2 linked regions of the Streptomyces venezuelae genome follow. The protein of the gene in region 1 interacts with the protein of each later gene in a pairwise test. Links are inferred from orthologs where the notes say so. Each region holds a gene or a part of one and is shown on either strand. Other genes may lie near its edges.

Region 1 (15,017 bases):
TCAACACGCGCGCGTGGACCACCCCCGGGTAGCGGCAAGCCCCCACTGCACATCCCGCGGCGCCCCCGCCCCCCTCCGCCGCGGCACACAGTCGCACGTCGCAACGCGCCCCCACCCGCACACCGCAACGCGCCCCAGCCGAAAGCCGCAACGCGCCCCAGCCGCACCGCAAGACGCTCCACCCACACATCCCGCCGCGCCCCCACGCCCACCCCACCACGCCCCCCACCGACCGCCCCAGTTCAGAACCCCTCAGGCCGAAGGCTCGTCCCCCGCGGGCCGTCCCGGCGCCGCCCCAGGCGCCGCCCCTGCCGACCGCCCCTGCCGCGGCAGGTCCAACGCCACCGCCGCCGCGGAATCGCAGTACTCGCGCACCGCACTGGTCCGCGCCACCACCCGGCCCCGGTGCACCACGATCCGGCTGTACGCGAGCGACAGCGCACCCGAGAGGCGGTCGCCGCGCACGGCCAGCAACTCGGCGGGAAAACCCGCCTCCACGCGCACCTCCGGCAGCCCCATGGCAGCCCGCGCGGCCCCGCTCACCGCGCCGTACGCGTCCTCGGGCCGCAGCCCGCACCGCGATGCCAGCAAGTACGCGGCCTCCAACGGATCCCCGCGCCCCACCGGGTTCGACACGTCCCGCATGGCCCCGCTGCCCGCCGCGACCCGCACCCCCGCCGACCGCAGCAGGCGCACCGGCGCCGTCCCGCGCCGCTCCGCGCTCCCGCAACCGCCCTGCGGCAGGCAGACCACCGTCACCGCGGCCGCCGCGAGTTGCTCGGCGGCGCGCGCGGTCACGTCCTCGGGCAGTCGTCCGAGCCCGGCGCACGGGCCGAGCGTCACCCCGGCCCGCAGGCCGCCCGCCATCGCCGCGAGCCGCCCGAGGCGCGCCGGATCGTCGGCGTCCGTGTGCAGGTCGACGGGGCAGCCGTGCTCGGCGGCGATCTCCAGGACCGCCTCCGCGTACCCCGTGGGATCGGGATCCAGATCGGGGCAACCGCCCACTACGGAGGCGCCCATTTTCACCGCGTCCCGCAGCATCGCGAGCCCGTCCGCGCCCGCGACGCCCGTCAGCAGCCGTGGCACGGCGACGGCCGTCAGGTCGACCAGGCCCCGGAGCGAGCGGCGCGCCTGCAGCACCGCCTCCAAGGGGCCGAGCCCCTGGACGTCGCCGATCCGCACGTGCGAGCGCAGCGCGGTGGCACCGTGCCCGAGTTGCAGCAGCGCCGCCTCGGTGGCGCGGCGCTGGACGTCCGGGGCGTCGTACGAGACCGGGCCCGCCGTGTCGGCGGACAGCGCCGTGTCGCTGTGTGCGTGCGGCTCGGCGGCCGCGGGCAGCAGGAGGTAGCCGGCGAGGTCCACGCGCGCGGTGTGGGCACTCAGGCTGCCCGCGGTGCCGACCGCCTCGATGCGTCCGCCGCCGAGCCGGACGTCCACGGTCCGTCCGTCGGTGAGCCGGGCGCCGCTGAGCAGCAGGGAACCGGAGTCGGCGGCGGGGCCGGAGCCGGAGGCGCCGGAGGAGTGGGGCTGCTGCGGCTGGCTGTCGGGCATCGCGCTCCTCGGGCTCGGGGGCGGCTGCAGTCGTCGAGGCGTCAAGATCACGCAGCGCGCGTCGAGCCTAGGACGGTGAAAGGCCCGCTTCGAGGAGGAGCGGAATAGTCGTACCGGTGTGGTGCGCGTACGCGGATGGGGTGTTCATGGACGCCTGAGGCGGGGCGTCCGATGCCCTCGGACAGCCCTGACGAAACGGATTTGGGCGATCGGCGACCAACCGTGTAATGTCTTCATCGCTCGCCCCAATAGCTCAGTCGGTAGAGCGTCTCCATGGTAAGGAGAAGGTCTGCGGTTCGATTCCGCATTGGGGCTCTGATGTTGAGTGATCCTCGCCTTCGGGCGGGGTGATCCGGCATCGCAGCGGTGTAGCTCAGTCGGTAGAGCAAGCGGCTCATAATCGCTGTGTCACCGGTTCAAGTCCGGTCACCGCTACTAACGGTAGCCGATTGTGGGGTCGGTCCTTCGATCGGCTACTCTTTTATGCGTTCATCCGTCCATCCGTCCGTCAAGGAGCACTCACGTGGCTGCCACCGACGTCCGCCCGAAGATCACGCTGGCCTGCGTGGAGTGCAAGGAGCGGAACTACATCACCAAGAAGAACCGGCGTAACGACCCGGACCGTCTTGAGATGAAGAAGCACTGCCCGCGCTGCAACGCGCACACTGCGCACCGCGAAACGCGCTAAACACAGGCTCGTACACGAGGCCGTCCCCGATTGTTGGGGGCGGCCTCGCGTCGTGTTGTGCGAAGCCATCTGCAACGAAACCAACCGCAGGAGGTGCCGAGTCCATGGCGCTCGACCAGTCCTTCGTGGGGCGTTCCTATCCCCCCACTGATCCTTATGAGGTCGGCCGGGAGAAGATCCGCGAGTTCGCCGAGGCCGTGGGGGACACCAATCCCGCGTACGCCGACACGGAAGCGGCCAAGGCGCTCGGTCACCCCGATGTGATCGCCCCGCCGACTTTTGTGTTCGCGATCACTTTCAAGGCCGCGGGTCAGGTCATCGAGGACCCGCAGCTGGGACTCGACTACAGCCGCGTCGTGCACGGCGACCAGAAGTTCGCCTACACCCGCCCGGTGCGTGCGGGCGACCGGCTCACGGTGACCTCGACCATCGAGGCGATCAAGTCGATGGCGGGCAACGACATCCTGGACATCCGCGGTGAGGTCCACGACGAGGCCGGCGAGCACGTCGTGACCGCCTGGACCAAGCTCGTGGCGCGTGCGGCGGAAGGGGCCTGAGGCGATGACGGCGAAGATTGCGTACGAGGACGTCGAGGTCGGCACCGAGCTGCCGCCCCGGACCTTCCCCGTGACACGCGCCACTCTCGTGCAGTACGCGGGCGCCTCCGGGGACTTCAACCCGATCCACTGGAACGAGAAGTTCGCACGCGAGGTCGGCCTTCCCGACGTCATCGCGCACGGCATGTTCACCATGGCCGAGGCGATCCGCGTCGTGACCGACTGGGTGGGCGACCCGGGAGCCGTCGTCGAGTACGGCGTGCGCTTCACCAAGCCCGTCATCGTCCCGAACGACGACAAGGGCGCCACCATAGAGGTCAGCGCCAAGGTCGCCGCCGTGCTGGACGACAACCGCGTGCGCGTCGACCTGCTCGCGAAGAGCGGGGACCAGAAAGTCCTCGGCATGTCGCGCGCCGTCGTACAGCTCGCCTGACAACTGCTCGGGTAAGGGGCGTCCTCAATGGGAGGGCGCCCCTTACTCATGCCCTGGAGTGCTCGTCACTCATGCCCCGGAGTGCTCGTCCGCGGACCGGCTTGACGGCTTAGTGATTGACCACTAACTTAATCGCATGGTCAGGATGAGCGCAGAAGAGCGGCGCGAAAGCGTCATCCGCGCGGCGATGGTCGAGTTCGCCCGCGGTGGCTACAACGGCACTTCCACCGAGGTCATCGCCAAGCGGGTGGGTGTCTCGCAGCCGTATCTCTTCCGCCTCTTCCCGAGCAAGCAGTCCATCTTCCTCGCCGCCTCCGGGCGGTGCTGCCAGGAGGTCACGGAGGTCTTCCGCAAGGCGGCCGAGGGGCTGGAGGGGGAGGAGGCCCTGCACTCCATGGGGAGGGCCTATCAGGCCCTCATCGCCGAGGACCCGGACAAGCTCCTCATGCAGATGCAGATGTACGTCGCCGTGGCCTCCGCGGAGGCGTCCGGCGACCGGGAGTTCGGCGACGCGCTGCGGGCCGCCTGGATGGACATGTACGACACGGTCCGCCTCGCGCTGGGGGCGGACGTCGACGAGACGACGCAGTTCTTGGCGTACGGAATGCTGATCAACGTCCTGGTGTCGATGGGGTTCCGGCCCGACCACCGGGTGTGGGCCGGCTTCTACGACTCGGCGCAGCCCAAGGGATGAGTCGCGCGGGGCAGAGGGGCCTCCTTCTGTGCCCACGAAAGTTAGTCATCAATAACTAACCAACAGGGGAAGCAATGCCGGAGCAGAAAGCGCAGCCAGAGCAGACGGCGTCGCGCGGGGGAATGGTCTGGGCCCTCGTCATCACGAGCGTCGCCGGGTTCATGGCGGCACTCGACAACCTCGTCGTCACCACCGCCCTGCCCTCCATCCGCGAGGACCTCGGGGGCGCCCTGCACGACCTCGAATGGACCGTGAGCGCCTACACCCTCACCTTCGCCGTGCTGCTGATGTTCGGCGCGGCCCTGGGCGACCGGTACGGGCGCCGCCGCCTCTTCACCGTCGGCCTCACGATCTTCACCGCCGCCTCCGCCGCCGCGGCGCTCGCACCCGGCCTGGACGCGCTGATCGCCGCCCGCGCGGTGCAGGGCGTCGGCGCCGCCATCATGATGCCGCTCACGCTGACCCTGCTGACGGCGGCCGTACCGCAGGCCAAGCGCGGCATGGCGTACGGCATCTGGGGCGCCGTCAACGGCCTCGCGGTCGCCAGTGGCCCGCTGATCGGCGGCAGCCTCACCGAGCACGTCTCCTGGCAGTGGATCTTCTGGCTGAACGTCCCGCTGGGGCTCGCCCTGCTGCCGCTCGCCCGGCTGCGCCTCGCCGAGTCCCACGCCCCCGGCGCGCGACTGGACACGGCCGGCACGCTGCTCGCCAGCGGCGGGCTCTTCGGAATCGTGTACGCCCTTGTCCGCGGCCCCATCGACGGCTGGTCCAGTGCCACCGTCCTCGTCAGCCTGAGCGCGGGCGTCCTCCTGCTCGGCGGTTTCATCCGGCACGGGATGCGCCACAGGGCGCCGATGCTGCCGATGCGCCTCTTCCGTAGTCGTGCCTTCGCGGGAATCAACGCGGCGAGCCTGCTGATGTTCCTCGGGATGTTCGGTTCGATCTTCCTGCTCAGCCAGTACATGCAGGGCGTCCTCGGCTACTCGCCCACCGAGGCCGGGCTGCGCATGCTGCCCTGGACCGGCATGCCGATGCTCATCTCGCCGCTGGCCGGCTACCTCTCCGACCGGATCGGCGGCCGCCCGGTCGTCGCCGCCGGCCTCTTCTTCCAGGCCGTGGGCCTCGCCTGGTACGCGGTCGTGGTGACGCCCGACGTCTCGTACGCCACCCAGCTGCCGGCGCTGATCATCAGCGGCATCGGGATGTCCCTCTACTTCGCACCGGCGTCCAACCTGGTCATGTCCAGCGTGCGACCGCAGGAGCAGGGCATCGCGTCCGGCGCCAACAACGCGCTGCGCGAGGTCGGCGGCGCCCTCGGCATCGCCGTGATGTCCTCGATCTTCTCGGCCCAGGGCGGCTACGGCTCCGGGCAGGACTTCGTGAACGGCCTGGAGCCCGCGCTGTGGGTGGGCTCCGCGGTGGTGGCCCTCGCGGCGGTGGCGGCGCTCTGCATCCCGTCCCGTCGGCGGGCGGCCGGAGGGGCCGGGACGACCGCGTCCACGTCGGAGGACGAGCTGATCGCCGTCTGAGGGCGTGGGAGAGCGTCTGACGGACGCACGGGGGCGCCTGACAGACGTACGAGAACGGCCCCGCCCTGACCGGCGGGGCCGTTCTCGTACTCTTGAGCACGTGCAGGAACTCCACGATGCCCCGCTCGCCCCGCTGACCACCTTCCGGCTCGGCGGCCCCGCGACCCGTCTGATCACCGCGACGACCGACGCCGAGGTGATCGCCGCCGTCCGTGAGGCCGACGACTCCGGAACCCCGCTGCTGCTCATCGGCGGCGGATCGAACCTGGTCATCGGCGACAAGGGCTTCGACGGCACCGCCCTGCGCATCGCCACCCGGGGCTTCGCGCTCGACGGCACGAAGCTGGAGCTCGCCGCCGGCGAGGTCTGGACCGACGCGGTCGCTCGCACCGTCGAAGCGGGCCTGGCGGGCATCGAATGCCTCGCCGGCATCCCTGGCTCCGCGGGCGCGACCCCGATCCAGAACGTCGGGGCGTACGGCCAGGAGGTCTCCTCGACGATCACCGAAGTGGTCGCGTACGACAGGAAGACCCACGAGACCGTTGTGATGGCGAACGCCGAGTGCGCGTTCTCGTACCGCCACAGCCGCTTCAAGGCCGACCCCGACCGCTTCGTGGTGCTACGGGTCCGCTTCGAGCTCGAGGACGCGCAGGGGATGAGCGCGCCCCTCAAGTACCCCGAGACCGCGCGCACGCTCGGTGTCGAGGCGGGGGACCGGGTCCCGGCCGCGGTCGCCAGGGAGACTGTCCTCAAGCTCCGCGCGGGCAAGGGCATGGTGCTGGATCCCGAGGACCACGACAGCTGGTCCGCCGGGTCGTTCTTCACCAACCCGATCCTCACCGAGGAGGAGTTCACCGCCTTCCACGCGCGCGTGACGGAACGCCTCGGTGCGGACGTCGCCCCGCCCGCCTTCCCGACCGGCGACGGCCGCGTGAAGACCTCCGCCGCCTGGCTCATCGACAAGGCGGGCTTCACCAAGGGCTACGGAGAGGGCAGGGCCCGCATCTCCACCAAGCACACGCTCGCGCTCACCAACCGCGGCGGAGCGACCACCGAAGACCTGCTGGAGCTGGCCCGCGAGGTCGTCGCAGGGGTGCGGGACGCCTTCGGGGTCACCCTCGTCAACGAACCGGTGACGGTGGGCGTCAGCCTCTGAGGCATCCGGCGCGCGGCTAGTAGGCGACGCCCACGCCCTGCTTCACCGTCGACGCGTCGTCGATCGCCGCCAGCATGGCGTGCGCCACGTCCGCCCTGCCGATGAACCGGCCGCTGGTCGGGGTGCCGCCGACCACCCTGCGGTAGACACCCGTCGCCGGCTTGTCCTGGAGCCTCGGCGGCCGTACGGACGTCCAGTCCGTCGCGCTGCTCGCCAGCGCGGCCTCCATGGCCCGCAGATCGTCGTACACGGGCTTCAGGACCCTGGCGACCAGGGAGCCCATGATCCGGTCGACCGCGGGCTGACGCTCGGCCGGCGGGCCGACCGGCGCCGCGCTCACCACCACGAGCCTGCGCACCCCCTCGGCCTCCATCGCGCGCACCACCGACCGCGTGAGGTCCGCTGTGATCCCCGCGTCCGCCTTCTTGCGCGGGCCGAGACCCGAGAGGACCGCGTCCCGCCCGGTCACGGCCGCACGCAGGGCCTCCGGATCGGTCAGGTCGGCCCGGAGGACCTCAAGGCCCTCACCCGTCACGCTCAGCCGCGCGGGGTCCCGCACGACGGCGGTGACGCCGTGCCCCGCCGCGAGCGCCTGCCTGACGATCTCCCCGCCGACACCGCCGGTGGCACCGAAAACAGTGAGCTTCATTGCGCGTCCTCCCCGGGTGGGTAAGTATTCACTCACCACTAGGGTGAGTATCCACTCACCCATACGTCAAGGTTGGTTGGACGGCCCATGCAGCAGAAGCCCACCCGGGCCCGCATCCTCGACGCGGCGCACGAGCTCATGTTCACCCGCGGCCTGGCCCGCGCCACCACCAAGGAGATCGCCAAAGCGGCCGGCTGCTCCGAAGCCGCGCTCTACAAGCACTTCGCGAGCAAGGAAGAGCTGTTCGTGAGCGTGCTCAAGGAGCGGCTGCCCAGGCTGAACCCGCTCCTGAACGAGCTCGTGGAGAAGCCGGGGGAGCGCAGTGTCCTGGAGAACCTCACCGAGATCGCGATGCAGGCCAGCCGCTTCTACGCGGAGAGTTTCCCGATCGCCGCCTCCTTGTACGCGGAGACCCAGCTGAAGCGCCGCCACGAGGACTCCATGCGCGAGATGGGCACCGGCCCCCACGTGCCCATCGAGACCCTGGACGCCTATCTGCGGGCCGAGCGGGACGCGGGCCGGATCGCACCCGACGCCGACACGTTCGCGGCCGCCTCGCTCCTCATGGGCGCCTGCGCGCAGCGCGCCTTCGCCTACGACGCCACGGTCGGCAAGCAGCCCCCGCAGCCCGTCGAGGAGTTCGCCGCCGCACTCGCCCGCACGCTCCTGAAGGGCATCACGAGCGTGTAATCCCTACGAGGTCAGCCACTCGTCCACCCCGGCCAGCATCTTCCGCTGTACGTCGACGGGCGCGGCCGAGCCGCGGACCGACTGCCGGGCGAGCTCCGCCAGTTCGGCGTCGGTGAAGCCGTGGTGGGTGCGTGCGATGTCGTACTGGGCGGCGAGCCGCGACCCGAAGAGCAGCGGGTCGTCGGCGCCGAGGGCTATCGGCACCCCCGCCTCGAACAGCGCGCGCAGGGGGACGTCCTCCGGCTTTTCGTAGACCCCCAGGGCGACGTTGGACGCCGGGCACACCTCACAGGTGACGCCCCGGTCGGCGAGCCGCTTCAGGAGCCGCGGGTCCTCGGCGGCCCGCACCCCGTGCCCGATGCGCGCCGCGTCCAAGTCGTCCAGACAGTCCCGCACCGACGAGGGCCCGGTCAGCTCACCGCCGTGCGGCGCCGCGAGCAGACCGCCGTCGCGCGCGATGGCGAAGGCCCGGTCGAAGTCCCGTGCCATGCCGCGCCGCTCGTCGTTGGAGAGCCCGAAGCCGACGATGCCCCGGTCCGCGTACCGCACCGCGAGCCGCGCCAGCGTGCGGGCGTCCAGGGGGTGCTTCATGCGGTTCGCGGCGACCAGGACGCGCATGCCGAGGCCGGTCTCCCGCGAGGCGCTCTCGACGGCGTCCAGGATGATTTCCAGGGCCGGGATCAGGCCGCCGAGCCGCGGCGCGTAGGACGTCGGGTCGACCTGGATCTCCAGCCACCCCGAGCCGTCGCGCAGATCCTCCTCGGCGGCCTCTCGCACCAGGCGCCGGATGTCCTCGGGCTCGCGCAGACAGGAGCGCGCGGCGTCGTAGAGCCGCTGGAAGCGGAACCAGCCCCGCTCGTCCGTCGCGCGCAGCTTCGGGGGCTCGGCGCCGGTCAGCGCCTCCGGAAGACGCACTCCGTACTTGTCGGCCAGCTCAAGAAGGGTGCTCGACCGCATCGACCCGGTGAAGTGCAGGTGGAGATGGGCCTTCGGCAGGTCTCGTACGTCCCGTACACGCTCGTCTCGTACACGCTCCATTCGAGGATCTTGCCGTATGCACCTGGCGTCCCGGTAGCGGCTTTCCCCCTTCGGGGCCCCCTCCGAACGAAGAAACGGGCCGCCTCTCCGAAGGAGAGACGGCCCGCATGTTCTCGACGCAGCCCTCAGTCGCGGGCCTCGGCGAGCAGCTTCTGGATCCGCGAGACGCCCTCGACGAGGTCCTCGTCGCCCAGCGCGTACGAGAGGCGCAGGTAACCCGGCGTCCCGAAGGCCTCACCGGGAACGACCGCGACCTCGGCCTCCTCGAGGATGAGTGCGGCCAGCTCGACGGAGTCCTGCGGGCGCTTGCCGCGGATCTCCTTGCCGAGGAGGCCCTTCACCGAGGGGTACGCGTAGAAGGCACCCTCGGGCTCGGGGCAGATGACGCCCGCGATGTCGTTGAGCATCCGCACGATCGTCTGGCGGCGCCGGTCGAAGGCCTCGCGCATCTTCTCGACGGCGACCAGGTCTCCGGAGACGGCCGCGAGCGCGGCGGCCTGCGCGACGTTGGAGACATTGGACGTGGCGTGCGACTGCAGGTTCGTCGCGGCCTTGACGATGTCCTTCGGGCCGATGATCCAGCCCACGCGCCAGCCGGTCATCGCGTACGTCTTGGCGACGCCGTTGACCACGATGCACTTGTCGCGCAGCTCGGGAAGGATCGCGGGGAGCGAGGTGAACTTCGCGTCTCCGTAGACGAGGTGCTCGTAGATCTCGTCGGTCATGACCCACAGGCCGTGCTCGACGGCCCAGCGGCCGATCGCCTCGGCGTCGGCCTCGCTGTAGACGGCGCCCGTCGGGTTCGACGGCGACACGAAGAGGACGAGCTTCGTGCGCTCCGTGCGCGCGGCCTCCAACTGCTCGACGGAGACGCGGTAGCCGGTGGTCTCGTCGGCGACGACCGGGACCGGGACACCGCCCGCGAGGCGGATCGACTCCGGGTAGGTGGTCCAGAACGGTGCGGGGACGATGACCTCGTCGCCCGGGTCGAGGACCGCGGCGAACGCTTCGTAGATGGCCTGCTTGCCGCCGTTGGTCACCAGGATCTGCGACGCGTCGACCTCGTAGCCCGAGTCACGGAGGGTCTTCGCGGCGATCGCCGCCTTGAGCTCGGGGAGGCCCCCGGCCGGCGTGTAGCGGTGGAACTTCGGGTTCTTGCAGGCCTCGACGGCGGCTTCGACGATGTAGTCCGGAGTCGGGAAGTCGGGCTCGCCCGCCCCGAAGCCGATCACCGGTCTTCCTGCGGCCTTGAGGGCCTTGGCCTTGGCATCGACAGCGAGGGTCGCGGACTCGGAGATCGCGCCGATGCGCGCGGAGACCCGGCGCTCGGTCGGAGAAGTAGCAGCGCTCATGGCCCCATCGTTCCAGACCCGAAACGGCCCCGGTGCGCGGGTTTCCAAGACCGTCGCAGCCCTTTCTGTTCGACGGGGCGCCGCAGAGCACGTACACTCACTGCTCGTTGGCCCTCACCGGCCGCTTTCTCTCAGCGCACTCCGTGCACATGGGCGGATGCGGTAGGTTGGGGGAAACCAAAGGGTCGTAGCTCAATTGGTAGAGCACTGGTCTCCAAAACCAGCGGTTGGGGGTTCAAGTCCCTCCGGCCCTGCTACACACTCCTTCGCCAGGATGTGTGCGCATGTACGTACTGCAATGCACCGCCGTGCGGCTCAACCGGGCGCGGCACGGCCACGACCCGGAATCAGGTGAGGACGAGTGACGGACGCCGTGGGCTCCATCGACAAGCCTGATGCCCAGGACGAGTCGACGGAGTCCCAGAAGAAGGCCCGCAAGGGCGGCAAGCGTGGCAAGAAGGGCCCCTTCGGCCGTCTCGCGCTCTTCTACCGTCAGATCATCGCGGAGCTCCGCAAGGTCGTCTGGCCGACTCGCAGCCAGCTCACGACCTACACCACAGTGGTGATTGTCTTCGTCGTCATCATGATCGGTCTCGTGACCGTGATTGACTATGGCTTCAGCCACGCTGTCAAGTACATCTTCGGCTGAGCCGATAGCGAAGGGCGCCGTTCCTGGCGCCCCTTTCGCGCGTTCCACCCCTCTGTATCCAGGAAGAAGCAGCCACCGTGTCTGACCCGAACCTGAACGACGCCGTTGAGCCTCGCGGAGAGAACGCGGAGTCCGTGGAGGACCAGCTCGACATCGTCGAGGCGGCGGACGCCGAGGACCCGGACCAGGCCGACGCTGCCGACGCCGCCGCGGGTGAGCCCGCCGAAGAGGCCGCCATCCACCTCGAGGGTGACGCCGAGGCCGTAGCGGAGTCCGAGGAGGACGAGACCGCCGCTGCCGACGTCGCCGACGAGGAGGACGTCGAGGCCGCCGCGGACGAGCCCGAGGAGGAGGCCGAGCCGGTCGACCCGATCGTGGCCCTCCGCGAGGAGCTCCGCACCCTCCCCGGCGAGTGGTACGTCATCCACACCTACGCCGGTTACGAGAACCGCGTGAAGACCAACCTCGAGCAGCGTGCCGTCTCGCTGAACGTCGAGGACTTCATCTTCCAGGCCGAGGTGCCGCAGGAAGAGGTCGCGCAGATCAAGAACGGCGAGCGCAAGACCATCCGCCAGAACAAGCTCCCCGGCTACGTGCTGGTGCGCATGGACCTGACGAACGAGTCCTGGGGCGTCGTCCGCAACACGCCCGGCGTCACCGGCTTCGTCGGCAACGCCTACGACCCGTACCCGCTGACCCTGGACGAGATCGTCAAGATGCTCGCCCCGGAGGCCGAGGAGAAGGCCGCCCGCGAGGCCGCCGAGGCCGAGGGCAAGCCGGCTCCGGCCCGCAAGGTCGAGGTGCAGGTCCTGGACTTCGAGGTGGGCGACTCGGTCACCGTCACCGACGGCCCGTTCGCGACGCTGCAGGCGACGATCAACGAGATCAACGCCGACTCGAAGAAGGTCAAGGGCCTCGTCGAGATCTTCGGTCGCGAGACCCCGGTCGAGCTCAGCTTCGACCAGATCCAGAAGAACTGACGTTCCTGGAACACACGCCTCCGAACAGGTCAGACGGGCTGTCAAAGCCGGTCTGACCTGCTCGGTTTTTAGCCGCGCGACTATACCCGTTATCGTTGTGCGGTATGCCTCCATCCGGATGACCGGATGGTCGGCTGAAAACTCTCACTAGGACCCGGAGAGAGCAATGCCTCCCAAGAAGAAGAAGGTCACGGGGCTGATCAAGCTCCAGATCCAGGCTGGTGCCGCCAACCCGGCCCCGCCGGTCGGCCCCGCGCTGGGCCAGCACGGCGTCAACATCATGGAGTTCTGCAAGGCCTACAACGCCGCGACCGAGTCGCAGCGTGGCTGGGTGATCCCGGTGGAGATCACGGTCTACGAAGACCGTTCCTTCACCTTCATCACCAAGACGCCGCCGGCCGCCAAGATGATCCTGAAGGCCGCTGGTGTCGAGAAGGGCTCCGGCGAGCCCCACAAGACCAAGGTCGCCAAGGTCACCGAGGCGCAGATCCGCGAGATCGCGCAGACCAAGATGGAAGACCTCAACGCCAACGACCTGGACGCCGCGTCGAAGATCATCGCCGGCACCGCCCGTTCCATGGGCATCACGGTCGAGGGCTGAGCTCCTCCCCCCGTCTGACCTTTCTCAAGTGGTAGGGCCAAGCGCTGGTCCGAACCACGACTCCATACCTGAACAAACCAGGAGCAGAAGTGAAGCGCAGCAAGACTCTCCGCGCTGCGGACGCCAAGATCGACCGGGAGAAGCTGTACGCCCCGCTCGAGGCCGTCCGTCTCGCCAAGGAGACCTCCTCGACCAAGTTCGACGGCACCGTCGAGGTCGCCATGCGTCTGGGTGTCGACCCGCGCAAGGCCGACCAGATGGTCCGCGGCACCGTGAACCTCCCGCACGGCACCGGCAAGACCGCCCGGGTCCTGGTCTTCGCGACCGGTGACCGTGCTGCGGCCGCGGAAGCCGCTGGGGCCGACATCGTCGGCGCCGACGAGCTCATCGACGAGGTCGCGAAGGGCCGCCTGGACTTCGACGCCGTCGTCGCCACCCCGGACCTCATGGGCAAGGTCGGCCGCCTCGGCCGCGTGCTCGGTCCGCGTGGTCTGATGCCGAACCCGAAGACCGGCACCGTGACCCCCGATGTCGTGAAGGCTGTCAACGACATCAAGGGCGGCAAGATCGAGTTCCGCGTCGACAAGCACTCGAACCTGCACTTCATCATCGGCAAGGTGTCCTTCGACGACACCAAGCTGGTGGAGAACTACGCCGCGGCCCTGGAGGAGATCCTCCGTCTGAAGCCGTCGGCCGCCAAGGGGCGCTACATCAAGAAGGCCGCCCTCACCACCACGATGGGCCCCGGCATCCCGCTGGACTCGAACCGCACCCGCAACCTCCTCACCGAGGAGGACCCGGCCGCCGTCTGATCCTGACGGCAGCCGCGTCGCGTACGCGTTCTGTGGACGGGCCCCGCAACCTTTCGAGGTGCGGGGCCCGTCCTGTTTGTGTACGGGCCTTTCGGATACGTGTGTCAGTGGGCTGCGCTAGCGTGCAGGCTCCATGAATGCCAAGGGGTGGGACGACATGAACAGCACGACCATGCGCCGAGCCGGTCTCTCGATCGCGGTGGTCGCCGCGCTGACGGGGCTCACGGCCTGCGGTTCGGGTGACTCCTCGAACAAGGCGGACGGCAGCGGCAAGGACGAGGGCGGCATCAAGCTCAGCCCCATAGCCGCCCTGCGCACCGTCGAGAAGTCGACCGACAAGGCGGACACCGCCCGGATCGACGGCACCACCACCATGGGCTCGCTGAGCTCCATGGACATGAAGGGCGTCATGGGCTGGTCCGACGGCATCACGGGGAACGTGACGGTGACCTTCACCGGCGGCTCGCAGGCCCAGCAGATGAAGCAGATGGGCGCGACGAAGCTCGACTACCGCTACTTGAAGAACGGCTTCTACGCGAACATGGGGGACACGTTCGCGTCCCAGGCGGGCGGCGGCAAGCACTGGCTCGAGTACGACTACGCGACGCTGGCGGAGATGAGCGGCGCCGCGGGCGAGGCCTTCCAGGACCAGATGCAGAACACCACCCCGAACCAGTCGGTGAAGATGCTGCTGGCCTCCGGCGACGTGAAGCGCGTCGGCGAGGAGGAGGTCCGCGGGAAGAAGGCCGTCCACTACTCGGGCAAGGTCGACGTCGCGGACTTCACCGCGAAGAGCGCGGACCTGGACGCGGACAAGCTGGCCGAGCTGAAGAAGCAGTTCGAGCAGGCCGGTCTGAGCACCGAGACGATCGACATCTGGGTCGACGAGGACGACCTGCTGGTCAAGAAGAGCGAGAAGGGCGAGACGAAGAACGGCACCTTCTCGCAGACGGCCTACTACAGCGACTACGGCACCGAGCTGAACGTGGAGAAGCCGCCGGCGTCGGACACCATGAGCTTCAAGGACCTCATGAACAAGCAGCCCGCCGTATGACCCCCTGAGCTGCCCGTCGCATGCCCCTGCGTTGCCCGCCGGATAACTCCTGCGCTCCCCACCCCGCCCCTCGGGTACTCTCGGTGAACAAAGTTGTGTCGATCATGTGTTCTTTGTGCCAAGGGGTGGGGTCATGACTGCAGGTGTCGTCAAGGGACGCAGAGGGCGTCAGCGGGTGGCGGGGGCCGTGCTCAGCACCGCGCTGCTCTGTGTCGGCGCGGTGGCGTGCGGGGGCTCGGACGACAAGTCCGACAAGGCGGGCGCGGGGGAGATCCAGTCGCGCTCGCAGGTCACCGACGTCATCACGGCCGCGTACAAGAAGACCTCGGCCGCCAAGTCGGCCAAGGTCAAGATGACCATGTCCACGCCGCCCGGCGAGCTGGGCAAGGCGATGGGCGGCTCCGGTGAGATGAAGATGACCGGCGTCATGGGCTGGGACCCGACCGTCATGGACGTGACGGTGTCGGGCTCCGCGCTCACGGAGGGTGACCCGGAGGCTCCGGAGAAGATCCGGATGCTCTGGAGCGACAACGTCATGTACATGGACATGGGTGCCAAGGCGGCCAAGGACATGGAAGGCAAGC
Region 2 (15,102 bases), 3.6 Mb from region 1 along the record:
CGCCGCCACGTTCGCGAGCCCGTCCGTGCCGTTCGTCTCCGGTGCGGTGTTCACCAGATCGACCACGGCGTCGAGAGAACACCGGGTGTCGTGGGTGATCAGCACGATTTGCTCCCTGGCCTGGGGGTCGGGCCGGTGCCCGCCGATGCTGGCCGATGCTAGCGGTTTCGCCAGGAGACGCACCGGCGCCGTCGCTGCGGAAAGCCCGCGGCGACGGCGCCGGTGTCTGCATCTGTGCGCGTTGTGTCGTTGTGCCGTGACTGCTTGCGCCGTCGCCCCGAGTCGGACGGCGTGGGGTTACTCGACGCGCCGGGCGGCGCTCAGCTCTCGGCCAGGATGTGGGAGAGCTCGGTGTCGAGGTCGAAGTGGCGGTGTTCCGTACCGGGTGGCACGGCTGCGTCCGTTCGCTTCAGGAAGGATTCCAGGGCCCGCGCCGGGGCCTCGAGCAGAGCCTCGCCCTCCGGGGAGCTCAGGGCGATGCAGACGACGCCCTGACCGTGGCTCCGGGACGGCCAGACTCGGACGTCGCCGGTACCGGTGGGCCGGTGCAGGCCCTCGGCGAGGAGGTCGCGGGCGAACACCCACTCGACGGTTTCCTCGGCTCCGGTGTGGAAGGTGGCGTGCACGGCATAGGGATCGGCCGTGTCATACCGCAGTCCTGCGGGAACAGGCAGTGAGGACTCGCTCGACACAACGAGGCGCAGGTGCAGCTCGCAGCTGACCGTGGTGTTCATAAGCGCCAGGGCCTTTCGCTCAGTGTGCGCTCGGGGATTCGCACGTCGGCGAAATCGACATGCCACCTACGGTGCCGTTGTAAACCCCTCTGAGGGATTTGCGTGTCTTTAGACGCCCCGTATGGCGGATTGTCCCATCCGCCCGTGCACCCATTCCGGTGACGGGTTTCCGTCCGGTAGGGTTTGGCCGCATGAATACGGGGAGTAACGATTCGGCGGGGGTCACGGATCCGGCCGCCGGAGCCAAGTCCGACCCGCCGCTCGGCTCGCGGGCTCCGCAGTACGTCCAGTCCCGCCGGGTGCTGCACCTGAGCTGGCAGGTGGGCGTCTTCATCGTCGGTCTCGCGGTCGTCGTCGCGGGCATCATCATGCTGCCGCTGCCGGGCCCCGGCTGGCTGGTGATCTTCGGCGGCATGGCGATCTGGGCGACCGAGTTCGTCTGGGCCCAGCTGGTGCTCCGCTGGACGAAACGCAAGGTCACCGAGGCGGCACAGCGTGCACTCGACCCGAAGGTGCGCCGCCGCAACATCATCCTGACCACGATCGGCCTCGTGATCGTCGCGGTGCTCGTCGCCGTCTACGTGTGGAAGTTCGGCATCACGATGCCGTGGAAGATCAAGGAGTGACTGCCGGGTCCCGGGCGGTCGGGAGCACCCCCTGACATGCGGTAATGTTCTTCCTGCGCCCGGGGCGATTAGCTCAGTGGGAGAGCGCTTCGTTCACACCGAAGAGGTCACTGGTTCGAACCCAGTATCGCCCACCCCGGATTACGGCCCGGAGGCTTTTGAGCCTCCGGGCCGTTCTCGTATTCCCGCGCCCTTTAAGGGAATTGACGGGTCCACATGTTCCGCGCCGACCGGTAATCAGTGCATTCGGTTCAGGACATTCCGGAACCGGCGTGCGTCGCGCAGGCGTTGCTCGTACGTGGCGCCGACCGCGAGCAGCAGCAGACCGGCGAGCGCGGGCGGCAGCCAGCGGGGCAGCGCGTCCACGACCTGCACGATGTAGGGGGCGAGTTCGTGCAGCACGTCCAGGGTGAGGACCGCACCGCCGAGGACCAGCGGGGCGCGCAGCCGGTAGTGCGCGCCCGCCAGCGTCAGGGCGAGGGCCGCCGTGCCGAGCAGCAGCGGACGCTGCCAGTGCACGTCGCTCCAGGCGGCCGCGAGGCTCGGGAGCAGTGTCACCGCGAGGCCCGGGCCGTAGGCCGTCCAGGAGGAGGCCGCCGGGTCGCGGCGGCGCCGCAGCCATCCGATGAGCAGCGCGGGGACGGTCGCCGGCAAGGTGTATGCCTCCGGGGTCGACACCTCCCACGACGCGAGGCGCACCCAGCTCGCCAGGACGAACAGCACCCCGGCCGCGTACCCGACGGCACGACGGTCCGCCCGCAGCGCGGTGCCGGACGCGATGACCCCGCAGACCGCCAGGACCAGCGCCAGCACGGGGGCGTCCCCTGCGGCGAGGACGACCGCGACGGCTCCGGAGGCGGCCGCCATGAGCTCCACGGGCGGCGTCAGGGGATGCGTGCCGAGACGGGCCGCGGCGGCCGCGGCGAGCGCCGGGACCGTCAGCGAGAGCAGCCCGATGTACTCGGGAGGCAGGCCCCACGCGGCGCCCGAGGCGCAGACCAGCGCGGTGGCCGAGGCCACGGAGGCGCAGGCGGCGAGCGCCGCGGTGCCCGGAGCGGGTGCCCCGGCCCGCGCCAGGCGCACACAGGCGGCGAGGTGCAGCGCCGTCAGCACGCCGAGCGTGGTGACCGTGGCCGCCATGGTGGCCAATGACAGGAACGCGACGCTCGCCGACGACACCAGGGCGAGCACCGAAGCGGTCACCGCGGGAACGGCCGACGTCGCACGCGCGGCCACGCCGAGGAGAACGGCGGTCGACAGGAGCTGAGCCGCCACCCCGGCCCCGTACGGAAGACGGAGCGCGGCGGGCAGCGCCACGGCCGCGGACCACAGGAGCACCGGCGCCGCGTACCGCGCCGCCCGCCGTGCCGAGTCGCCCAGCGGCCCGGCCGTCACGGCGAGGGCGGCGGCGACGGCGCCGAGCACCGGCGGAGCCAGGAGCGGGTGCGCGAGCGGCAGTTCGAGCAGCAATGCGTCCCGGGCGTCACCGGGCGCACCCGACCAGACGCGGGTCCCCCAGCCGAACGGCCCGAGCAGGGCGATCGCCGCGACCGGCAGCGCCCACAGCACCGCGAGCCCCTGCACCACGGCCGACGCCGCGAGGAACCCGCGCCGCAGCGTCCACGGCAGCGAGGTGCGGACGACGGCCAACAGCACCATGCCGCACACCAGATACGCCGGCACCGTCCAGGCCCCGGGCAGCGCCGCCCGCAGCACCCCGCCCGAGGCGGCCACCACGAGCAGACCGCAGGCACCGGCCGCACCGCTCACCACCTCGGCGCCCTTCGCCCACCGCGCGGCCGCCAGCGCGATCCCCGCGGCGAACAGCAGCAGCACGCCCGCGCGAGCCGCCCCGCCCGGACCCGAGGCCTGCACGGAGAGCCAGCCGGCGCTCGCCGCACCCCACAGCCCCAGGACGCATGCACCGGCCGTTGCGACGACCCGCACGGAACGAATCCCCGCCCGCAGCGCGAGCGCCGTGTCGAAGGCCGCCGTCCCGAGCAGCGCCGCCGTCATCACATACGCGTCGGCGTGCGCGGCGCCCGCCCACAGGATCAGGGGGAGCTGCGCCGTCACCACCGCTACGGGCACCGGCAGACGCAGCTGCCGGAGCAGCAGCCCGTACCCCGCCCAGACCGCGCCCAGGACGGCCGAGGTGGCGGCCGCGTAACCGAAGGCGCTCACGTCCAGGAGCGCGAGGTAGCGCAGCGCGTACGCGTCGAGGACGGTCAGCGCCAGACCGAGGCCCGCCACCGCCTCCGCCGTCGAGCGCAGCGAGCGCCGCAGCAGGAACGCGGGCGTGCCGAGCGCCGCGAGTGTCACCGCGCCGAGGACCGCGCTGCGGCCGCCGATCCCCAAGTGGCCCCAGCTCACCACCGTGAACGCGATCGCCGCGACCGTCAGGAGCACCCCGCCCAGCGCGAGCAGGACGTTCTGCACGCTCGGCGGCGTGGCGTCGGGGGCGGGCGGCCCGGCCGGACGAGGGGGCGGCCCGGCCGGGCCCGCCGCACGCAGGACACCGAGCAGCCAGGCCCGACGCTGCAGCAACTGCGTCCTGCGCGCCTCCAGTTGGCGCAACTCCCAGTCGAGGACGCGGAGCTCCTCGGCAGGGGGCGGAATGTTCGTCATGCCGGGCAGTGTGGTCCGCGGCACACCGCACGGCATGGGTGCGGATACTCAGGTCGTACTCAGATCCGGTACGGGTTCCTGTCCTTCCGGCAGACTGCCGCGCATGGACTGGTGCCACTACCGCTTCCGCAGCGTCTGGGAACTTCCCGGAAAGCCCGCCCGCGTCTTCGCCGCCCTGGAACAGCCCGAGGACTATCCGCTGTGGTGGCCGCAGGTGCGTGAGGTGACTCCGCTCGACGACCGCAGCGGCATCGTCCGCTTCCGGTCCTTCTTGCCGTACGACCTGGTCGTCACCGCACGGGAGCGGCGCAACGACCCCGCGGCCGGAGTTCTGGAGATCGCGATGAGCGGGGACCTGGACGGCTGGGCGCGCTGGAGGCTCACCCCCAACGCCGCCGGGACACTGGCCCGCTACGACCAGGAGGTCGAGGTGCGCAAGGCGCTGATGCGACGCCTCGCCGTGCCCGGACGTCCGCTGTTCCGGCTCAATCACGCCCTGATGATGCGCGCCGGACAGCGCGGCCTCGCGGCTCGTCTGCGAACGGTCTGAAGGCGGTTTGAAGGAAGGGTGCCCGGACCTGTATTGTTCAGTGCGTTCCCGGGCGATTAGCTCAGTGGGAGAGCGCTTCGTTCACACCGAAGAGGTCACTGGTTCGAACCCAGTATCGCCCACCCGGAGAATGCCGGTCCGTCAGCAGACGGACCGGTTTTTTCATGCCCGCGCGGGGCTCCGGCGTCCGGTGCCCCGCGCTCAGGCCGCCGCCGGGAAGTCGGTACGCAGCGGCCACGCCGGGTCCACCGTCTCCGGAGTGCCGCTCTTGGCGAACCACGCCTGCAGGCCACGCGCCTGAGCCGCGTGCCAGACCGCCTGCAACGTGTGCAGCTCGGCCGGCGAGAGGCGCTCCAGGCGCCCCGCGAACCGCCGTCCCACCGCACGCACCACATCCATGGCCGCCTGCGCGTCCGCCGCCGCGTCGTGCGCCTCCGACAGCTCCACCTCGTAGTGCGCGCACAGATCGGTGAGCGTCCGGCGGCCCTTGCGGTACCGGTCCAGCTGCTTGTCCAGGACCCGCGGGTCGATCACGCACAGCGAGGAACCCTCCGTGTAGCGGCTCAACGACGAGGCGCGGTGCCTGCGCAACTCCCGGTCCAGGATGGTCAGATCGAACGGCGCGTTCATCACCACGATCGGCCGGCCCGCCGCTCCCTGCTCGGCCAGATCGCGTGCTATCTCCTCCATCACCGGCGCGGGCCAGCGGCCCGTGCGCTGCAGATGATCCTCCGTCAGTCCGTGCACCGCGGTGGCGGCCGCGGGCACGGGTACACCCGGATTCACCAGCCAGCGGGTGATGCGCGGCCGGGTTCCCGCGCCCTGCTGGACGACGACGGCGGCCGACACGATCCGGTCGGTCTCGACGTCGACGCCCGTGGTCTCCGTGTCGAATGCGGCCAAGGGGCCCTCGTACCAGCACGTCATGGTGACGCAACTCCTCGTTCAGTCCCGGCAGATGACGTTCGGTCCCCTGCCCACGCTGGTGATACCCGGGCCGTTTGCGCCGTACGCGGCCCGGAGACAACAGAGGTGAGGGGCTTTGGAATTCACCGTCCCGGCGCAGAACGACCCGGCTCGGAAGGCACGTTGACCATGGCGCTCGCGCAGCCCGACCAGGGTGGGCTGCTGCCCGAGCGGATCGCACCGCCGCGCGGCACACTCGCCACCACCGCCTGCATGGAGACGCTTCAGGTGGGCTACCTGCACGCCGTAGCGGCGGCCGCCGGCTGCTCGCTCTCGCAGCCCTTTCCCGACAACGGCATCGACTGGCACGTCAGCCACAGCGCCCCCGGGCACACGGTCGACGACGAGGTCACCATCAAGGTCCAGCTCAAGTGCACGTACCAGATACCGCCGAAGCCCGCCGGGCCCGCCTTCTCCTTCACGCTCGACAACCCGCACCTGGAGAAGCTCGCCCGCACCCCGGTGTCGGTCCACAAGATCCTGGTCGTGATGCTCGTGCCCCGGTCCCGGGACGACTGGCTGCGCGCCGGTCACGACCGGCTCGACCTGCGGCACTGCTGCTACTGGACCAATCTCGCCGGGCACCCCGTGACCGGCCGGCGCAGGACCACCGTGCGCGTCCCGACCTCGCGGATCTTCGACGACCGCGCCCTCTGCGAGATCATGACGCGCGTCGGAACGGGAGGGAAACCCTGATGCACCGCCCCTTCGCCCACGACGAATCCGACCACGACGAGTTCGGCCGCCATGAGCCGGCGCCGCCCGTCCGCCCGCACCCCGCCCCGGCCGCGGGCGGCTGGACCGAGCCCCCCGAGCCCTCCCGCGTCGATCCCCGCGTCCTCGGCGCGCTCCTCGCCCGGCACGGCTGGCAGCGCCGCGGCGGCGCCCCCGGCCGCTACGCGCGCTGGACGCCCCCGGGCCCCGGCGGCGCGGGCACCAGCCTGCTCGTCCCCGAGAGCCGCGCCTTCCCCGACTGCGAGGACCTCGTCGCCGAGGCGCTCGTCGCGCTGTCCCGCAGCGCCTCGCCCGCGGCCCGCGAGGTACTGGTGGGGCTCGCCGTGCCCAGCGACGAGATCCACTGGTCGCGCGACGTGCGGACCGGCCCGGCGGACACCTCGACGTGGCCCGAGGAGGAGCAGCTGCGCTCCGCCGCCCGGCTGATGCTCCTCGCGGGCGCGCTCGCCGCACGCGGCCGCGCCGGCTACTACGGCGCGCGGCACCGCGGACCCGCCGCCGCTTCCCTGGAGAACGTGCTCGTCGGCCCCGCCACGGGCGGACAGCGGCTCACCGCCTTCGTGCCCGTCCTGACCGGGCGACCCCTCGCGGTCCGCCTCCACCAGGCGCTCTGCGCGGCCCGCGAGGCCGTCGACTACCAGCGCGCCACCGGCGGCATGGACGCCTTCGACGGCGCGGTCGAGGCCGGCGTCAGCCACGAGCTGACCGAGGCGATCGTCGCCATGGTGCGCGGCACGGAAGGAGCACGCGTCGCCGTGGAGTGGGCGCCCGGCGCGGGGGTGCCCGAGGGGTGCGCGGCCCGCGCCGAACCCGTCGAGTTCTCGCCCGGCGACCTGCCGGCCCTGCGCGAGGCGGGGGCCCGCTACCTCCGCGACGAACCGTCGGTGCCGGTGCGGGTCACCGGGGCCGTGGTGCGGATGCGGCGGGCGGCGCCCCACGAGGACGGCACCGTGCGGATCCGGGTGATCGCGGGCGCCGACGTCCCGCACGTGCGGATGACCCTGGACGAGGAGTCGTACCGCATCGCGGGCCACGCCCACCTGGTCGGGCTGCCGATCCGGGTGCAGGGGCGCCTGGAGAGCAGGGGCGGGTTCCGCAGGCTGACCGGGGCGAGCGGGGTGGTGCCCGTGCAGGTGGACGAGGCGGAGCGCGACCGGCTCATGAAGTCGCTCCAGGAGAACCTCGACTTCTTCGAGGAGGCGTGCAGCACGGACTGAAGGGGCCGATGGGGGCACGGAGAGATCCGTTTCGCGGGCGGGCCCCGCGGCTCGGTACGATTCCCCTTGCGTACGCGTGACAGAGAGCGGCGCAGCCCCCTTCAGGTAGGAGAGACCGGTGTCAGACGTCCGTGTGATCATCCAACGCGATTCCGAGCGGGAAGAGCGCGTGGTGACGACGGGCACTACGGCCGCCGAGCTCTTTCCCGGGGAGCGCACCATCGTCGCCGTGCGCGTGGCCGGCGAGCTGAAGGACCTCGCGTACGTGCCGGCCGACGGCGAGGAGGTCGAGCCCGTCGAGGTCTCCTCCGAGGACGGCCTGAACATCCTGCGCCACTCGACCGCGCACGTCATGGCGCAGGCCGTGCAGGAGCTCTTCCCCGACGCCAAGCTCGGCATCGGCCCGCCCATCCGGGACGGCTTCTACTACGACTTCGACGTCAAGGAGCCCTTCACCCCCGAGGACCTCAAGCGCATCGAGAAGAAGATGCAGGAGATCCAGAAGCGCGGGCAGAAGTTCTCGCGGCGCGTCACCACCGACGACGACGCGCGCGTCGAGCTCGCCGACGAGCCGTACAAGCTGGAGCTCATCGGCCTCAAGGGCAACGCCGCGCAGGCCGCCGACGGCGCCGACGCCGAGGTGGGCGCGGGCGAGCTGACCATCTACGACAACCTCGACGCGAAGACCGGCGAGCTGTGCTGGAAGGACCTCTGCCGAGGCCCGCACCTGCCCAGCACCCGCGCCATCCCCGCGTTCAAGCTGATGCGCTCCGCCGCCGCCTACTGGCGAGGCAGCGAGAAGAACCCGCAGCTCCAGCGCATCTACGGCACCGCGTGGCCGACGAAGGACGAGCTGAAGGCGCACCTGGAGTTCCTCGCCGAGGCCGAGAAGCGCGACCACCGCAAGCTCGGCTCCGAGCTCGACCTCTTCTCCTTCCCCGAGGAGCTCGGCCCGGGCCTCGCGGTGTTCCACCCCAAGGGCGGCGTGATCCGCAAGGTCATGGAGGACTACTCGCGGCGCCGCCACGAGGTGTCCGGGTACGAGTTCGTGAACACCCCGCACATCTCGAAGGAGAAGCTCTTCGAGATCTCGGGCCACCTGCCGCACTACGCGGAGGGCATGTTCCCGCCCATCGAGTTCGACGAGCAGAACTACCGCCTCAAGGCGATGAACTGCCCGATGCACAACCTGATCTTCAAGTCGCGCGGGCGCTCCTACCGCGAGCTGCCGCTGCGCCTCTTCGAGTTCGGCACCGTGTACCGGTACGAGAAGTCGGGCGTCGTGCACGGCCTGACCCGCTCGCGCGGCTTCACGCAGGACGACTCGCACATCTACTGCACCAAGGAGCAGATGCCGCAGGAGCTCGACACGCTCCTGACCTTCGTGCTCGACCTGCTGCGGGACTACGGCCTGACCGAGTTCGAGCTGGAGCTGTCCACCCGTGACGACTCCGACAAGTTCATCGGCGAGGACGCGGACTGGGCGGAGGCCACCGAGGCACTGCGGCTCGCCGCCGAGAAGCAGAACCTGCCGCTGGTGCCCGACCCGGGCGGCGCCGCGTACTACGGCCCGAAGATCTCGGTGCAGGCCAAGGACGCGATCGGCCGGTCCTGGCAGATGTCGACCATCCAGGTCGACTTCAACCAGCCCAAGCGGTTCAACCTGGAGTACACGGCGGCGGACGGCTCGCGCCAGCAGCCCGTCATGATCCACCGCGCCCTGTTCGGCTCCATCGAGCGGTTCTTCGGTGTGCTCCTGGAGCACTACGCGGGCGCGTTCCCGGCGTGGCTCGCGCCCGTGCAGGCCGTCGGCATCCCGATCGGCGACGCGCACATCCCCTACCTCCGCGAGTTCGCCGAGAAGGCGAAGGAGCAGGGGCTGCGGGTCGAGGTGGACGCGTCGTCCGACCGCATGCAGAAGAAGATCCGCAACCAGCAGAAGGCCAAGGTGCCCTTCATGGTCATCGCGGGCGACGAGGACATGAGCAACGGCTCCGTCTCCTTCCGCTACCGCGACGGCTCGCAGGAGAACGGCATCCCCGTCGACGAGGCCATCGCGAAGATCGCGAAGGCGGTCGAGGACCGCGTCCAGGTCTGACGCCACGGTGACACAGCGCTGAGCTCGGGCCCCGGGGACCTCTCCCCGGGGCCAAGTCATATGCTTCACCTCATGACGAGTGAGCCGGAGCAGCAGATCGGAGTCGGGTCGCAGGACGCGTTCCAGCGCCTGTGGACGCCCCACCGGATGGCGTACATCCAGGGCGAGAACAAGCCCACGGGCCCGGGGGCCGACGACGGCTGTCCCTTCTGCTCGATCCCGGCCAAGTCCGACGAGGACGGGCTCGTCATCGCGCGCGGCGAGCAGGTGTACGCGGTCCTCAACCTGTACCCGTACAACGGCGGCCACCTGATGGTCGTGCCCTACCGGCACGTCGCCGACTACACGGACCTGACGGCCCCCGAGACCGCCGAGCTCGGCGAGCTCACCAAGCAGGCGATGCAGGCGCTGCGCACCGCGTCCGGCGCGCACGGCTTCAACATCGGCATGAACCAGGGAGCCGTGGCGGGCGCGGGTATCGCGGCCCACCTGCACCAGCACATCGTTCCGCGCTGGGGCGGCGACACCAACTTCATGCCGGTCGTCGGGCACACCAAGGTGCTGCCGCAGCTGCTCGCCGACACCCGCAAGATGCTGGCGGACTCCTGGCCGACGCCGCAGAGCGGCAACTGACGCTGTTCCATACCGTCAACCCCCCTGTGTCAAGAGGGGGGTTGGAGGCGGCTGCCCCACCTGCCACCCTGCCCACAGGGAGCGCCCGGTCAGGGAGGGGTCATGTCCGTCGGCACGTCACCAGCCGTCGATGCGGGATGGGGGGAGTTCGGGCGGCTGCTGCGCTTCCACCGCAGGCGGGCCGGGCTCACCCAGCTGCAGCTCGGCAGGCGGGTGGGCTACCACCACAGCTTCATCAGCAGGCTAGAGGGCGGACTGCGGGAACCGCCCTTCGACCTGGTGAACCGGCTCGACGCCGTCCTGGGGGCCGGGGGCGGGCTCGTCGCCCTCATCGCCTCGCCGCCCGCGGCGCCGTGCGCGCCCGGTCTGCTTCCCACGGCGCCGACGCTCTTCTCGCCGATACCCGGTGGTGACGCCCCCGACGTCGATTCCCCCGGTGTCCTCTCCGGCGACACGCCCTCCCTGACCGCCCAGCCCTGGCCGTCGAGGCTGCCCGCCGAGGGCCTTGCCTGCCCGCTGCACGGCAGGGTGGGCTGTGCGACGCCCGACCGGGAAGCGGTGACGGACCTCCTCGCCGGGCTGACGGGACCATACGACCGCGTGGGCGAGACGGCGGGCGCGGAGGCCGAGCTGCTGCACGGACTGACCGCCGTCCTGGCCTGTCTGATCCGTGAGGCGTTCGGCCGCGCCAGCGACGCGTGCGCGAGCACCGTGGAACGGCTGCTGCGCGGGGTGGCGCGGTGGGCCGAGGCGGTCAATGCCGGGGGCCGGCTGCCGTCCGGCCAGTTGCGGCTGGCCGCGCAGTACGCCCAGGTCGCGGGGCGGCTGCGGATGGAGCGCGGGCAGGGCGGCGTGGCCATGGCCTGGTTCGGGCACGGCCTGCGGTGGGCGGACGCCGCGCGGGACGCCGAGGCCCGGGCCACTCTCCTCAGCGACATGTCGACTCTGGTGCGGCTCGACGGTGACCCCGCCTCGATGCTCGGGTACGCGCAGGCCATCGGGGCCGTGGACGGCAAGCGGCGCTGGATGATGACGCTGGCCGACCTGTATCAGGCGCGTGCGTACGCGCTGGGCCATGACGTGGCCGCGTGCCGACGGCATCTGTCGACGGCGCGGCGCAGGTTCGCCCGGCTCGACGACCGGGACCGGCTCGAGGCGCCCTGGCTCTCGGGCGCGGAGGGTGTGCTGCGGGTGGAGTCGGCGGTGGGCGGGGCGCTGCGGGACCTCGCGGTGGTGACGGGGGACCGGGCGGTGGCCCGGCGGGCGGTCGAGGCCACCGCCCGGTCGTACGCGCTGCTGCCGCCGGTGATGCGCTCCACGCGTCTGCTGCTCACCCTGCGTCTCGCGGACAGCTGGGCGTGTGCGGGCGACCCCGTCGCGGCGGTGACCCTCGCGGGGCCCGTCCTGGAGGAGGCGGTGGGCGCGCGGGAGTTGATGGTCGCCGTCGAGCTGCGCGGACTGCACCGGCGGCTCGCCGGGCGCTGGGGCGATCTGCCGGAGGTCAGGGAGTACCGGGAGCGGGCGCGGGCCGTGTCGGAGTGAGGCGGTGCGGTTCGCCGTCCCCGCGCCGCGCCCGACAGCCCTGTCGGCGTGCTTGCCAGTTCTTGACAGGGCGGGCCGGAGGCCGGGAATCCATTGACCGCGGACCGGGCCGGTGTGAGGGTTCCGCCAGCCATGAGGGTGTCATGTCACCGCCAGGTCGCGAGCGGAGCAGCGGGCACGACCGCACAGCCTGACGCACGGGCTCCCCCCTGGCTCGAACGAGCCGCAACACCTCTCACAAGGAGCCGTGATGCTCAGACGATCCGCAGCGGCCGGGATAACCCTGGCCCTGGCACTCGCGGGGGTGACGGTACCCGCGTCCCTCGCGACGGCCGCGCAGACCGCACCCACCGCGGACAGACCGGACCCCCTCGCCAAAGCCGTCGCCGCCGCCGACAAGGCGGTGCGCAGCGGCCTCGACTCGCTGGCCAGAGGGCCCGAGGAGCAGTACGACCGACAGCAGGTCACCCCTTGGCTCAAAGGCCTCTACTCGGTCGCGTACGAACGCACCTACCGCGGGCTGCCGGTGGTGGGCGGCGACGCGGTGGTCCTCGCCGACGGCAAGGGGAAGGTCCGGGCCGTCAGGGCCGCGACCGACGCGACGATCTCGGTCACCACCAAGGCGAAGGTGACGGCCGCGCAGGCGGTCAGAACGAGCCGTGCGAAGCTCGCCACGGTCAAGAAGGTCGACTCCAAGCGCCTGGTGGTCAGGGTCAGGAAGGACGCGCCCGCGCTCGCCTGGGAGACCGAGCTGACCGGGCGTACGAAGGCCGGCGACCCCAGCAAGCTGCACGTCTTCGTCAACGCGCTCACCGGCAAGGTCATCGACACCTACGACGACGTGCGCGCCGGCAGCGGCCACAGCAAGTGGAACGGCCCCGACCCGCTGACCATCGACACCTCGCGCTCGGGCAGCAACTACGTGCTGCGCGACACCACACGCCCGGGGCTCCAGTGCTCGAGCTACCAGGGCGGCGTCTTCACCAAGGCGACCGACGACTGGGGCACCGGCAATCCCACGAGCCGGGAGACCGGCTGCGTCGACGTGATGTTCGCCGCGCAGAAGCAGTGGAACATGCTCAAGGAGTGGGTCGGCCGCAACGGACACAACGGCAACGGCGGCAGCTGGCCGGTCAGTGTGGGCCTCAACGAGCTCAACGCGTACTGGGACGGCTCCTCCGTCACCATCGGCCACAACAGCGCCAACGAGTGGATCGCCGGAGTGGACGTCGTCGCCCACGAGTTCGGCCACGGTCTGGACTCCAACACGCCCGGCGGCGCCAACCACGAGAGCGGCCTCGGCGAGGCGACCGGCGACATCATGGGCGCCCTGACCGAGGCGTACATCAACCAGCCCGCCCCCTACGACACCCCCGACTACACCGTCGGGGAGATGATCAACCTCCAGGGGCGCGGCCCGATCCGCAACATGTACGACCCGAGCCGGGTCAACAACGACCCCAACTGCTACTCCGCCTCGATCCCGAACACCGAGGAGCACAAGGCGGCCGGGCCCATGAACCACTGGTTCTACCTGCTCGCCGAGGGCTCCAACCCCGGTGGTGGCAAGCCCTCGAGCCCCACCTGCAACAACCAGCAGGTGACCGGCGTGGGCATCAAGAACGCCGGCAAGATCTTCTACGGCGCCATGCTGCTCAAGACCAGCGGCATGACGTACAAGCGCTACCGCACCGCCACGCTCACCGCGGCGAAGAACCTCGACGCGAGCTGCGACCTGTTCAACCGCACCAAGGCCGCCTGGGACGCCATCAGCATCCCGGCCCAGAGCGGTGACCCGACCTGCACCGGGCAGCAGAACGACTTCTCCCTCGGGCTCAGCCCCGCCTCGGGCAAGGTCGAACCGGGCGCCTCCACCACCGGCACCGTCAACACCACGACCGTCACCGGCAGCGCCCAGCAGATCACGCTGACCGCGTCGGGTGCCCCGGCGGGCGTGAACGTCACGTTCGACCCGACGACCGTCACATCCGGCTCCAACGCCACCATGAAGATCACCACCGCCGCGTCCACCACGGCGGGCACCTACCCGATCACCGTCACGGGCACCGCGGGCACCAAGACGCACACCGCCCAATACACGCTGACCGTGGGTGGCGGCGGCAACCCGACGCCCCCGCCGGACATCGACGTGGAGAAGGTCAGGGCACACCTCGCCCAGTTCAACACCATCGCCTCGCAGAACGGCGGCAACCGCCGCGCCACCGGCGCCGGTTACCGCGCCTCCCTCGCGTACGTGAAGGGCAAGCTGGAGGCCGCCGGATACAAGGTCACCGAGCAGACCTGCGCCTCCGGATGCTCCGCGGGCGCGGGCAACAACCTGATCGCCGAGTGGCCGCAGGGCGACGCGAACAACGTCTACATGTTCGGCGCGCACCTCGACGGCGTCGCGGCGGGCCCCGGCATCAACGACAACGGCTCCGGATCCGCCGCGATCCTGGAGGCGGCGCTGTCCCTGGCGCAGAACAACCCCGCCATGAAGAACCGCGTCCGCTTCGCCTGGTGGACCGACGAGGAGCAGGGCCTCAACGGCTCGGACTACTACGCCTCGTCGCTGCCCGCCGCGGAGCGCTCCAAGATCAAGGCGTACTACAACTTCGACATGGTGGGCTCGACGAACGCCGGGTACTTCGTGAACAACCTGAACTCCTCGGCGTCGGTCCCGCTGCGGGACTACTGGACCTCCCTCAACCTCGCACCCCAGGAGAACGTCGAGGGGCAGGGACGGTCGGACGACGCCTCCTTCCAGCGCGTCGGCATCCCGACATCCGGGTACGCCACCGGCGCCTCCGCCACAAAGTCCGCGGCCGAGGCCGCGAAGTGGGGCGGCACCGCGGGCCGTTCGTACGACTCGTGCTACCACTCCGCCTGTGACACCACCGCCAACGTGAGCGCCACCGCGCTGGACCGCAGCTCGGACGGCGTCGCGTACGCACTCTGGAAGACCTCCGTCGGCGACGGGCCCGCACCCGCGGACGACTTCTCCCTCTCCGCCGACCCGGCCTCGGGCACGGTCCAGCCCGGCTCCTCCACGAAGGTCACCCTCGCCACGGCGACGACCAGCGGCTCGGCGCAGAAGGTGGGACTCTCGGCCTCGGGGGCCCCGTCCGGAGTGAGCGTTTCCATCAATCCGGAGTCGGTGCTCTCGGGCGAGTCCGCGACGGCCACCGTCGAGGTCGCGGCGGGCACGACCGCCGGCACCTACACCCTCACCTTCACCGGTGAGGGGCAGGTCAGCCACCGTACGGCGTACACCCTGACGGTGTCCGGCGGCGGTGGCGAGACCACCTGGCAGCTGGGTGCCACCTACGCGGCCGGGGACGTGGTCACGTACAACGGCGTCCGCTACCGCTGC

Evidence for each region.
Region 2: the proteins of rplA (region 1) and thrS interact in binary tests that used the Escherichia coli proteins (3 or more experiments, as listed by UniProt). The link is inferred for Streptomyces venezuelae from one-to-one orthologs.

Annotation. Positions count from the first base shown.
Region 1 is NZ_CP029192.1:3,759,048-3,774,064, reverse strand. What follows is about bases 11,637-14,517. They hold rplA (50S ribosomal protein L1), read left to right. Parts: upstream 11,637-12,656; coding sequence 12,657-13,379; downstream 13,380-14,517. Other genes in these bases: DEJ48_RS15950 (hypothetical protein), read left to right, coding at 13,537-14,433; rplK (50S ribosomal protein L11), read left to right, coding at 12,133-12,567; nusG (transcription termination/antitermination protein NusG), read left to right, coding at 11,637-11,966. Outside these bases: DEJ48_RS16040 (amidohydrolase family protein), read right to left, coding at 253-1,551; rpmG (50S ribosomal protein L33), read left to right, coding at 2,075-2,239; DEJ48_RS16020 (MaoC family dehydratase N-terminal domain-containing protein), read left to right, coding at 2,344-2,796; DEJ48_RS16015 (MaoC family dehydratase), read left to right, coding at 2,801-3,229; DEJ48_RS16010 (TetR/AcrR family transcriptional regulator), read left to right, coding at 3,366-3,923; DEJ48_RS16005 (MFS transporter), read left to right, coding at 3,998-5,452; DEJ48_RS16000 (UDP-N-acetylmuramate dehydrogenase), read left to right, coding at 5,490-6,608; DEJ48_RS15995 (NAD(P)-dependent oxidoreductase), read right to left, coding at 6,625-7,257; DEJ48_RS15990 (TetR/AcrR family transcriptional regulator), read left to right, coding at 7,345-7,947; DEJ48_RS15985 (adenosine deaminase), read right to left, coding at 7,951-8,985; DEJ48_RS15980 (pyridoxal phosphate-dependent aminotransferase), read right to left, coding at 9,111-10,337; preprotein translocase subunit SecE, read left to right, coding at 10,699-10,986; more of nusG, read left to right, coding at 11,064-11,636; DEJ48_RS15945 (hypothetical protein), read left to right, coding at 14,567-15,017. UniProt on the Escherichia coli protein: One of the primary rRNA binding proteins, it binds very close to the 3'-end of the 23S rRNA. Forms part of the L1 stalk. It is often not seen in high-resolution crystal structures, but can be seen in cryo_EM and 3D reconstruction models.
Region 2 is NZ_CP029192.1:7,349,851-7,364,952, forward strand. What follows is about bases 7,099-10,064. They hold thrS (threonine--tRNA ligase), read left to right. Parts: upstream 7,099-7,574; coding sequence 7,575-9,554; downstream 9,555-10,064. Other genes in these bases: DEJ48_RS32555 (hypothetical protein), read left to right, coding at 7,099-7,456; DEJ48_RS32565 (HIT family protein), read left to right, coding at 9,615-10,064. In the rest of the region: DEJ48_RS32510 (CGNR zinc finger domain-containing protein), read right to left, coding at 1-105; DEJ48_RS32515 (SsgA family sporulation/cell division regulator), read right to left, coding at 321-734; DEJ48_RS32520 (TIGR02611 family protein), read left to right, coding at 926-1,360; DEJ48_RS32530 (SCO7613 C-terminal domain-containing membrane protein), read right to left, coding at 1,598-3,988; DEJ48_RS32535 (SRPBCC family protein), read left to right, coding at 4,092-4,538; DEJ48_RS32545 (3'-5' exonuclease), read right to left, coding at 4,740-5,465; DEJ48_RS32550 (DUF4365 domain-containing protein), read left to right, coding at 5,634-6,200; more of DEJ48_RS32555, read left to right, coding at 6,200-7,098; more of DEJ48_RS32565, read left to right, coding at 10,065-10,187; DEJ48_RS32570 (helix-turn-helix domain-containing protein), read left to right, coding at 10,290-11,729; DEJ48_RS32575 (M20/M25/M40 family metallo-hydrolase), read left to right, coding at 11,980-15,102. UniProt on the Escherichia coli protein: Catalyzes the attachment of threonine to tRNA(Thr) in a two-step reaction: L-threonine is first activated by ATP to form Thr-AMP and then transferred to the acceptor end of tRNA(Thr). The rate-limiting step is amino acid activation in the presence of tRNA.